Regions from separate parts of the Paenibacillus sp. Z6-24 genome, predicted to be linked through region 2. Evidence: predicted binding sites of a transcription regulator. Region 2 holds the regulator's gene; the other holds the start of a gene.
The links. Region 2 encodes Rex, which represses fermentation and respiration genes when NADH is low (regulators of the CRP and FNR family bind a similar motif). Its sites were predicted from a motif close to TTGTGAAATATTTCACAA; they were not measured.

Region 1: nirB (nitrite reductase large subunit NirB) is a predicted target of Rex. The motif match lies at 3,426-3,443, and genes of this name have one in related genera.

What each region holds. Positions count from the first base shown of each region.
Region 1 covers NZ_CP096398.1:4,163,015-4,169,113, forward strand. Annotated here, with positions in the region: gene M1D61_RS18045 (hypothetical protein) at 1-263, shown strand, start outside; gene nirD (nitrite reductase small subunit NirD) at 429-749, opposite strand; gene nirB (nitrite reductase large subunit NirB) at 843-3,266, opposite strand; gene M1D61_RS18060 (cation-translocating P-type ATPase) at 3,577-6,099, opposite strand, start outside.
Region 2 covers NZ_CP096398.1:2,007,249-2,013,347, reverse strand. Annotated here, with positions in the region: gene M1D61_RS08905 (cell wall elongation regulator TseB-like domain-containing protein) at 1-378, opposite strand, end outside; gene M1D61_RS08900 (amidohydrolase) at 409-1,716, opposite strand; gene M1D61_RS08895 (redox-sensing transcriptional repressor Rex) at 1,697-2,356, opposite strand; gene dinG (ATP-dependent DNA helicase DinG) at 2,353-5,247, opposite strand; gene panD (aspartate 1-decarboxylase) at 5,650-6,033, opposite strand; gene panC (pantoate--beta-alanine ligase) at 6,026-6,099, opposite strand, start outside.

The DNA.
Region 1 (6,099 bases), 2.2 Mb from region 2:
ACTTCAAGCTAAGTAAAATGCCCAATGCGGTCTTTTTCTTTGAAGGTCCAAATCGTACTCTCTCCAGTATTATGATTGTTCCGCCAGGGTTTAAAGGCCACACTTTTGCAGATATTCGTAGAGCGCTCGGCAGGCCAAATAGTGAGGGCAACGATATATTGGACGGTTACGATCAGGTGATGATGTATACTTATGGCAAAGTTACAATGTACTTTGGTGCTAACGGCGGTAAATTGATCGATGTTCTTATTGTGAATAAATAAACATTATCAAAGCAAATAAGACTGCAAAGCAAACAGGCACCATCCTGATAATCACCCCAAGGTAACCGTCAGAATGGTGCCTGTTTATTTCGTAGTAATGCTTCCTTATTTAAACTAATGATTGCTCATAAAATATTGCTTGCCTCTAACTTCTTCATCTACCAATCAGACAGCGATCCATACCTGACCATTTGCCAGCTTCACATCAAAGGTACGCACCTTACCTTCATCCGGCGCCTGTACCAGTCCAGTCTCCAGATCAATCTGCCAGTCATACAGCGGATCGTACAATATATGCCCGGATACGATCCCTTCGGCAATCGGGCCGCCTTTTGGATGAGGGTTGCGGTTCTCCAATGCATATACCTGATCATCCGATGTGCGGAACACGGCAAGTTCCATTCCTTTCAGTTCCAGTACACGACCGATCCGGCTCATGAATTCCTCCAGCTGACCGACAGGGTAAAATGTCTGTACACTGTTCATCGCTTCATCTCTCCTTATATCTCTGTGTGGATACACCTGAATTCACGTTATGGTTTGAGCATTTATTTATCGTTTCCTCGACGTATACTTTACTTAGACTTCGACTTTTTTACCGAACAGCGCGGTACGGGTTTCTTCGTCGTTCAGTACTTTTTGCCAAGGATCTTCAACCTGGGCGAGTGCGATATTGACACGATCTACCAGCTGCTGGCGGTTGTTTTCGTCTTCCAGGATAGCTGCCTTGATCGTATCCAGCCCTATGCGCTCTACCCATTCCGAAGTACGCTCCAGGTATTTTCCTGTCTCGCGGTAGTACTGGATAATCGCGCCGCACAGATCGATCAGCTCCTGATCAGTTTTGACTTTGCAGAACGAATCGGCCAGACGGGCTTTGATCCCGCCGTTACCACCGATAAAGATCTCCCAGCCGCCGTCATTGCCGACGATACCGATATCTTTGGTGCATGACTCCGCACAGTTACGAGGGCAGCCATTGACCGCCATTTTGAACTTGGCCGGGAAGTCCAGGCGTTCGAACCGCTGTTCCAGCGATGCGCCCATTCCCATCGAATCCTGGGTACCGAAGCGGCAGAATTGCGAACCGACACAGGTTTTGACCGTACGCAGCGATTTGGCGTAGGCATAACCCGATGGCATATCAAGCTCTTCCCATACTTTTGGCAGATCTTCTTTCTCGACACCGATCAGGTCAATCCGCTGTCCGCCGGTCATTTTGACGGCTTTGACATTGTATTTGACCGATACATCGGCGATTTTTTTGAGGTCTTCCGGAGTGGTGACACCGCCATACATACGCGGTACGACGGTATACGTACCGTCTTTCTGAATATTGGCGTTCATGCGTTCATTGACGAAGCGCGACGATTTCTCATCCTGGTAGTCTACCGGATAGATCATGCCGAGATAGTAGTTGATCGCAGGACGGCATTTCGAGCAGCCTTCCGGCTTTTGCCATTCCATCACGTTCATGACTTCCTTGACAGTACGAAGTCCTTTTTCACGAATGGCAGCGACTACTTCATCACGGCTGTGGGTAGTACATCCGCACATGCCCTGACTCGAAGCGACAGCCGCGCCATCACCGAGTACATACTGCAGAATCTGTTCGACAACAGGTTTACAGCCGCCGCACGAACGGGTTGCACCTGTACATGCTTTGATCTCATCGACACTGGTCAATCCTTTGTCCTGTATCGCACTGACGATATCCAGCTTGGTGACACCGTTACAGCCGCAGACAATCTCGTCATTGGCCATTGTTTCGACCGAAGCTTTTTTCTTGCTATGGCTGCATCCGCCGGTACCCATCAGTTCGGCATACAGCTCGTCGGTCATCGGTGCGGCTTCGCGAATCAGCTTTTGCAGCTGGGCGGAGTCATTGATGTCGCCGAACAATACAGCGCCGACGATAATGTTATCCTGCAAAATGATCTTTTTATAGGTTCTCTTCCAGTCATCACGTGCTGTAATGACGGATTGATGTTCATTTTCAATAAATACGCCGGCCGAGAATACATCGACACCGGAGATTTTCAGTTTGGTCGATACGGTCGATCCTTCATACGGCTGGGCTTCGAGACCGCAGATCTGCTTGGCCAGTACCATACCCTGTTCGAACAGCGGAGCGACCAGACCATAGCAGGTCTCACGGTGCTGTACGCATTCGCCGACAGCATATACATTTGGCATGGAAGTCTGCAGATAATCATCCACCAGAATACCGCGTCCGGTCTCAATGCCGCTGTTTTGTGCCACTTCGATATTCGGACGGATACCCGCTGCCATGACGACAAAGTCAGCCTGAAGTGTCGAGCCGTCCTTGAACAGCAAGCGTTCTACGCGCTCGCCGCCCTGCAGTTCGGCGGTTTGTGCGCCCATGCGGAATTTGATACCCTGGCTTTCCAGTTCCTTTTTCAGCATCGCTGCCGCTACGGAATCCAGCTGGCGTTCCATCAGGTCATCCATCAGATGGACCACGGTTACATCCATACCGAGGCTGACCAGACCTTTGGCCGCTTCGAGACCGAGCAGACCGCCGCCGATTACCGCAGCAGTGCGATAATTCTTGGCCGCCTCCATCATCTGATGGCAATCGGCAATATCACGGAATCCGACAACACCCTGCTTTTCATGACCGGGGATCGGGAGAATGAGCGATTTGGAACCGGTAGCGATAATGACTTTGTCATAAGGCACCTGCAGGCCGCTATCCGTCAGGATCATCTGTGTCTCCGGATCGATCGCTGTCACCGTTACACCGGTATGCAGTGTAATCCGGTTCTCTTCATACCATTCATGGCTGTTCAGTACGATATCATCGATCGTCTGGCTGCCTTCCAGTACATAAGAGAGCATGATCCGGTTGTAGTTGGGATGCGGCTCGCTGCCGATGACGGTGATGTCGTAAGCTCCGCCCAATTTGATAATCTGCTCCAGTGTTGCTACCCCTGCCATCCCGTTCCCAATCAGTACCAAGCGTTCGCGTGTTGTGTTCATATGGATTCCTCCTGTATTCTCTGTTGTCCTCTTTATCTATTTGGCTTTCCGGCTTAACTGGTTATAGTTACCATATCATGTTACCAATTTCACAATCTTTAGTATTTAAAATTAGATGTTTTCTTATGTTCCCAGTATACCTGTGATGTTAGGTTCCAGATGTGACATAGATCACATTACTTAAAATTTCATCTACTTTTTTTCTTCTTATCTACCTTCGTTCTATTCCCTTTCAAAAGATCCGAAGGGAGAAGTTTATTCGGCTTTCCTCCTGCATGGTTTTTTGTTGACTATACCGGTTTCCAATAAATTAATACTGCTCCGAGCGATGTGAAACAGTACTTCGACGGTGCGAAGTCAGCCCTTTTCTCAACTCCACCGCAATCAATGGTATGACTGATAATACGACAGCCAGTCCCCAGTGCGGCAGGCTCATCGGTACCAGTTGGAAAATGGCTGCAAGCGGCGGTACGACCGCTACCAGCACAATAATGGACATTGACAGCAGGGCGCACCAGAACAGCGGCCGATTCGAGGTGAATCCCATTTTGAAAATAGATTCGTGATTGCTTCGTACATTGAAAACATGAATAATCGACGACAAGCCCAATATCACAAAAGCCATCGTCTGGCCCAGCATCGGCGATGCGTTAATCGGTGTACCCAGCTCCACAAAGCTGCCGACATAAAACCCGATCAGGGTAATGATTGTGAAAATCAGTGCCTGAGACATGATTCTGGCAGCGAGACCTTCTGCAAAAATATGGGCATTCCTGGATACTGGTGGTCTGTTCATATGATCCTTTTCGGCTGCTTCACGGCTTAGGAAAAGTCCGGGAAGCCCGTCGGCCACCACATTGATCAGCAGCAGCTGAATGGCAATCACCGGTGCTCCCCAGCCGAGCAGAAAGGCAATAAGCATCACTATAATCTCTGAAATATTACAGCTCAGCAGAAAATAAATCGCTTTGCGGATATTATCGTATACTCTCCGTCCCTCACTGACCGCCTCGACGATCGTCGCAAAATTATCGTCGGTCAGCACCATGTCTGCTGCGTTCCGGGACACATCTGTACCGGTAATGCCCATCGCCGCTCCCACATCGGCAGCTTTCAGCGCAGGGGCATCATTTACACCATCACCGGTCATTGCAACCACTTCACCTCTGGCCTGCCATGCTTTAACAATACGGATCTTGTCTTCGGGGCTCACACGTGCATATACACTGTAACGGTGTACCTGATGAATCAATTCTTCTTCGGACAGCTCCGCCAGCTCAGCGCCGGTAATTGCCTTTTGCCCACTGGACAGAATGCCAAGCTCTCTCGCGATCGCCGAAGCGGTGACAACATGATCGCCCGTAATCATTACTGTAAGAATGCCGGCCTGCTTGGCTTCATGGACAGCTGTTTTACTTTCGGGTCGCGGCGGATCGATCATGCCAACCAGACCGGCAAATGTTAGATTACTCTCCAGCTCAGCTACATCCATGCTCGTCGGCATCTTTTCGTAATATTTGTATCCGACCGCCAGTACACGCATTGCTTTGGAGGCAAAGCAATCATGGATAATCTGCGCATGCTCCTGCATTCCTTCTTCATAGTGGACAGGAATACGGTCAAAAGCTCCCTTGGTCACGGATAGATATCCCTGCTCCAGCTGGTGTACAGTGGTCATCAGCTTACGGTCGGAATCAAAAGGAATCTCAAAAATGCGCGGGTATTTGATATCAAGTGCAGCCTTGTTGCTTCCTTTATTATGCAGCAGCTGGATGATTGCGGAGTCGGTCGGATCACCAACCGCCTTCTCTTTATCGCCCACCTGTTCCATAGAAGCATTATTAACCAGACTTAACATGAACAGCAGCTCTTCCTCGGGTTGAGCCCAGTCTTCCTCTGCAGACTTTGGCGCATGTCCGGCCGCCCATACCTGCTGAACTGTCATTCTGTTCTCAGTCAGCGTACCCGTTTTGTCCGAACAGATAACCGAAGCACTGCCCAGTGTCTCCACGGCCAAGATCCGCCGAATGATCGCATGGCGGCTGACCATATTTTGCACGCCAACAGCCAGTGTAATAGTTACAATAACCGGCAATGTCTCCGGCACAGCTGCGACGGCCAACGAGACGGCAGTCATCAGCATATTCAGCGCCGGTTCTTTCTGGAACAGACCAATCAGGAATAGGAGCAGACCAGCAATCACAGCCATCAGGCTCAGTCTTTTGCCGAGCCTCGCCAGACGTATCTGCATTGGAGTCTGCTGCTTGGATGTACTGTTCAGCAGACCGGCGATTTTCCCCATCTCCGTATCCATGCCTGTTTTTACTACTACTGCAGTGGCGCGCCCGTTTATAATCATGCACCCGGAGTACAGCATATTCAGCCGGTCACCCAGCGGCGTATCGCCATCCACCTGGGCGTGTTCATCTTTTTCGACCGGTACACTTTCGCCGGTAAGCGCAGATTCTTCTGCCTTTAATCCGCTGCTTGTAATGATACGGGCATCCGCCGGAATCATATCTCCGGTCTCCAGCAGAATAATGTCACCAGGCACCAGCTCTCTGGCATCAATCAGCTGTTTACTGTGATCACGGATCACCGTAGTCATTTGAGTATTCATGTTCTTAAGTGCTTCCAATGCACGTTCTGCATTACTTTCCTGACGGATACCCAGTACGATGTTGAGAACAACAATAGCGATAATTGTAGCTGGCTCGGCAAATCCATGCCTTGCCGTAATCGCCAGATAGAGTGATATCACTACGGCAATCAGCAAAATGATCGTTGTCACTTCCGTCAGCTGATGCCCGATTTTGTGCAGCAGACTTTCCTT
Region 2 (6,099 bases):
AGCGCCCGGCAGATCCGTCTGTACCAGCTGCTTGGCCTGCTGAACGTTCATCGTTCCTGCTGTTTTCTCTACATGTACAGCATTGGCTCCCTGTACCGGAGTACCATCTTTGTTAAACTTGACCCAAACCATGACTTCCTGCTGCTGATCATTCTGTCCCTGTACGACCCAGTAGATCGATTTGTCATTCCAGACCGACTGGTATGTCCTTGTTAGTGACGTCAGATTCGCCTGCTTCTGGGCAATCTCCAACGCTTGCTGTTCATTGCTCCACGGCTTGGCCATAACATGCACATAGAACTGGTTCACGCACAGTACAATCAGACCTACTACCGTAATAATAATCGCTATCCACTTGCCACTTCCCAAATTTCGCAAGACACGCCATCCTTTCTGTTCAACTTCCGGTTAGCGTGTGAGCAAACCTTCAAAAGCAAGCTGTGCTTCACGGCGGATTTTCTCTTCATCCAGCGTCAGCGATACGCCATCCTTGATCAGCTGCTTGCCATCTACCCAGACATGCAGTACGTCCTTGGCACTCGCGGAATATACCGTATGAGAGATAAAGTCCGTAAACGGCAGGAAATGCGGCTGATCGATATTCAGAGAGGTAATGTCCGCTTTCATGCCTACCGCAAACACGCCTGTATTATCAAGGAATACGGATTTCGCACCATATTCGGTACCCATGCGCAAGGCTTCCAGTGCCGGTACCGCTGTAGGATCACCGGATACGCCTTTGTGAATCAGGGCTGCGAGACGCATTTCTTCGAACATATCCAGATTATTATTGCTGGCCGGTCCGTCGGTACCGAGCGATACGACTACGCCTGCACGCAGCAGATCCGGTACACGGGCTACGCCGCTCGCCAGCTTCAGGTTACTACCCGGGTTATGTGAAATGGTTGCTTTGTGGGCAGCCAGTGTCTGAATCTCTTCATCTGTCAGATGCACGGCATGTGCCAGCAGCGTCGGACGAGTGAATACACCGAGTTTCTCCAGGTGGGCTACCGGACGCAGACCGTAGTCACGTACGTTTTGCTCCACTTCAGCGATCGTCTCGGACATATGTGTATGCAGCGGCACATCGAGATCATGTGCGGCCTGAACGAATTTCTCGATAAATGCCGGCGGGCACGTATACGGCGCATGTGGAGACATCATCGTCGTAATGCGTCCGTTAGCTTGACCGTGCCAGTCGCGTACAAACTGTACCGCCTGATTCAGCTTCTCGTTTTGTTCTTCCTCCGAGCACAGACCGATAACACCGCGCATCAATACCGCTCGCATTCCCGACTGCTCGACCACTTCGGCCACGCGCTCGGAACGGTCATACATATCGAGGAAAGTAGTTGTACCGCCTTTGAGCATCTCCAGTACAGAGAGTGCTGTACCGGTATAGACATCATCACTCGTAAATTTGGCTTCCATCGGCCACATTTTCTCCTGCAGCCAGACCTGAAGGGCCAGATCGTCGCCATATCCGCGCAGCAAAGACATGGCCGCATGACCATGACTGTTAACCAGACCCGGAATGAAGAACTGGTGCCTGCCATCTACGATGGTCATTTCTTCCTGGTCAGCAGGCTCCTCCTCACCCAGATAGGTAATGATATCATTCTCGATGACCATATGGCCGTAGAGTACTGCTTTTTCTCCATGGGAAGCTGCAAATATCCCGTTTTTGATCATCCATTTACTCGGTGAGTTGTTCATTCGTCTCTAATTCCTTTCCATCTTCAAGGTAGTAGGCCAGACTAAGCAGATCGGTTGTAAAATCTGCCGTATGCACACGCACATGCGGTGGTGTCTTCAGAATAATCGGTGCAAAATTCAGAATGGCTTCGATGCCTGCTTCGATCAGCTGATCGGCAACACGCTGGGCTTCGGTATTGGGAACGGTAATGATGCCGACCCGAATATGTTTGGCTTGAACGGTCTCGGCCAGTTCATCAATCGGTTGCACAGTTAGTGTATTGATCTGTGTGCCTACCTTGGGCGTATACGAATCAAAGATCGCTACAATCTTCATCGTCTCCTGCAGATAGGCATTATAGTTGGAAAGCGCATGCCCCAGATTACCCGCTCCGATCAGCGCTACATTGATCTGCTGATCCAGTTTGAGGATATGACGGATCTTCTCGATCAGATAGGATACGTCATATCCGATTCCCTTTCGGCCAAAGTCACCGAAGTAAGCGAGATCCTTGCGAATCTGGGCCGGGTTCAGATCCAGCTTTTGCCCCAGTTCCTGCGAGGATACGGTCGGTACCTCGCGGGTGTGAAGCTCATTCAAGTATCTCAGGTAGACAGGTAATCTTCGCACGACCGCTTCTGATATTTTGTCGGATTTCATGCTTGCTCCCCCTCTTGATTTGCAGCATCCTTTTCGTTCTCACGATGGCTCAGCCATTCCGCAATACGGGGAACCATTTGCTGGGTAGGCATATGTTCCATTTTCGGACCGGGCAGCGAGTAGAGAAAATGCTTTCCGTAATACGACTCGATGACCCGGGTGTCATAAATCAGCACAATACCGCGGTCATTCGCTGTCCGGACCAGTCTGCCAAAGCCCTGTTTGAACCGGATAACTGCCTGTGGTACAGATAATTTCATAAATGGATTTTTCTTTTCTTTTTTGAGCCGTTCGCTTTTGGCTTCTACCAGCGGATGGTTTGGCGGCTGGAAAGGAAGTCGTACAATCGCCAGACAGGTCAGTGCCTCTCCGGGAATATCGACACCTTCCCAGAAGCTGCTCGTCCCTAGCAGTACGCAGGCCGGATGCTCCTGGAAGCGGCGGGTCAGCTTGGTTCGGCTGCCTCCATCCACACCCTGTCCGAATACAGCAATGTCACTCTGTGATAATTTCTCCTTCAGAGGCTCATACACCTGCTTGAGCATCCGGTAAGAAGTAAATAAGACAAGCATGCGTCCGCGCGTAGCCTCGGCAGCATCCGCCAGTGAATGGGCCAGCATGCTAACAAAATGCTCATCACCCACGCTGCCCTTGACGCTTGGGAAGTCTCTCGGGATCAATACGAGCGATTGCTCTCTATAGTTGAAAGGCGATTCCAGCATGGCGGTGTTCAGCTTGCCTTCCTGTTCGGCATCCTTTAGTCCCAGCTGCTCGATCATATACTGGAAATTTTTGTCGATCGACAGCGTCGCCGATGTCAGCACAATACTTTTCTTTTTGTCAAAGAAATGCTCCTTGAGCTGCTGGCTCACGTCGACAGGCACAGCATACATCTGAAGAGACTTGCTGCGATAGTTACCGTTGGCTTCGTACCAGTACACCGTATCCTCGCTGTCCAGCTTGATAAAGTGACGAAGATCGTCGCGTACACCGGTCAGATCCTTGAACAGTCCGGAGACATCTGTTACTAATCCGTCACTGTCCAGCACCTCGTCCGATTCCTTGATCTTGCTCATCACCTGCTCGCCTTTGCGGATAATCTGGCTGAGGCCGATATGAATCCGGTTCTCCAGCTCGGTGATCCCGGCCCATTCGTCCGGTTTCTTTTGCGGCAGCAGGCGAAGTGTGAACTGTGCAGCTTCACCGGGAGCCGCATCACTGCGCTGCGGCAGCAGGGCGAACAGCAGCTCACTGAGCTTGTCCCAGTCTTCCTTGACATCCGTCAATTCCGGGTACAGATTATCGATTGCAATGGCCCATTCCATACCGCGTTCACTGCCGGAAGATCCCAGCTGCTGACGCAAAATCGCCAGCTGGCCGGTCTTGCTGTCCTTGAACAGGCGAAGCATCGGATGAACCAATGTGAAATATTTCATGTGCATGCCCAGATGCTTACCGGCCACATCTTCCAGGTGATGGGCTTCATCAATAATCAGATGTTCATAGGCAGGCAGCAGCTGATGGCCAGCCTTGATATCCGTAAACAGCTTGGAATGATTGGTGATGACTACATCGGCTGCACCGGCTTCATGCTTGGCCCGGTGATAAAAGCATTGCCGGAACCATGGACAGGCGCGTCCAAGGCAGGAATCCGTATCGCTGGCGACCGTTTCCCAGAAATCGCCGCCCCGGTTACCCATATTCAGCTCTTCATCATCCCCGGTCTCGGTCGCTGTCAGCCAGACGATCATCTGTGCTGCAATCAGCACATCTTCCTTGGGACTCTGAAATTCCTTTGTATTTATTTTATGCTCAAATTTGCGCAGACACAAATAATGCTGGCGTCCCTTGAATACGGCAGCACGAAAAGCAAACGGAATGACCTGAGTAAGCAGCGGAACATCCCGTTCGCGCAGCTGTTCCTGCAAATTAATCGTATGCGTGCTGACCATGACTCTCTCGCTGTTTTTGACGCTATGGTAAATGGAAGGCAGCAGATAACCAAGCGACTTGCCGGTTCCTGTTCCTGCCTCGATCAGTAAATGCTTCTCATCCGTAAGCGCACGCACCACTTCATCAAACATATGATTCTGCGGCTCACGTTCTTCATAATCGGGCAGCAGCTTGCGCAGATTGTCCTTGACCTGCTCCAGGAACTCATCAAAGGAGACATCCGCAAGCGGCATGCCTTCGCGCGCTTCCTCTGCGGACGGGATATCCATCCAGTCGCCTACCTTGAGGGCCAGCTGACGGTAAAAGCGGTGCTCATCGAGATCCTGGGCAGGCTGCGCTTCACGCTGCATACGCACACCGTCAAAATACCAGCCCAGATCGCTGTCCTGGTTATCAAACAGTTCGGATAGACGCTGCACGGTAATCAGCGGCAGACCATCCAGCTCTTCGATGCATTTAAGGAACACATAAGCTGTCGCCAATGCATCGCTGTCTGCCTGATGAGGACGATCATGCTCGAACCCCAATGAACTGCTGACCATGCTGAGCTGATAGCTCGGCAGATTCGGGAAAAAAATACGCAGGAAATCCATCGTATCCAGCACTCTGCCGGTAAATGGCAAATAACCGGTACGGTCCAGCGCACGCTGCAAAAATCCCAGGTCAAAAGCTACATTATGCCCGACCAGTACGGCATCTTCCAGCAGCGGTATCATCTCCAGCATGACGTCATCCAGTTCGGGAGCATCTGCCACATCTTCATTGCGAATACCGGTGAGTCCGGTAATAAACGGAGGAATCTTGCCTCCGGGCTTAACCATGGAGCTGTATACCTGTGTAATGGTTAAATCATGATCTATAACAGCAAGACCCACCTGAATGATATCATCCGAGGACTGGGTTCCTGTTGTCTCAAAATCCAGTACGGCAAATTTCATGGATGTCTAAATCCTTTCCTTGCAGTCGTCACACCTGATGTCAAAATGTTCACCTATCAGCATACCAGAACGAGGCGGTTTTGAAAACGTGGCGAGGTGACGGGAACTGCCGCATCCTGCATACAGCCTGTACGGCTGTACGGCAATCTCTCTCCCGGCCGCCCGGGTTATCCTTTATATACATAAAAAAGGTGATACATGACGTGTTTGACAGGCACGCGGTATCACCTTGCTTAGGCGTTATGTTTCTTTTATTATACATGATTTCGCCGGGTTCGCCTACGCATATTATCCATTTCACCGGCTTCCATCGGTAATCATCATGATTCCGATTTCTTTTCCGGAAATCCAGAGTGGGTGAAAAAACCTGCCGGCAACCATACCGGCAGGACATCATTCCAATTACATAATGGTCGCGTGAACTTCCTTGTGTGCTTCCATGACCGGTTTGTTCTGATCATCCACAAATACAACGGTTGGACGATGTGTCTGCAGCTCTTCACTGCTCATCATCGCATACGAAATAATGATTACGGTATCTCCAGGCTGTACGAGACGTGCGGCTGCACCATTCAGGCATACAACGCCGCTGCCGCGCGGGCCGGTAATGACGTACGTTTCCAGGCGGGCACCATTGTTGTTGTTGACGATCTGTACTTTTTCATTTTCAAGCAGATCCGCCGCTTCCATCAGATCTTCGTCGATCGTAATGCTGCCGACATAGTTCAGATTGGCCTCTGTAACCGTGGCACGGTGGATTTTGGATTTCATCATTGTTCTATACATGAAGGGACACACCTTTCGTTTCCATAATTACATTATCGATCAGACGGGTTGGGCCGAATTTGACAG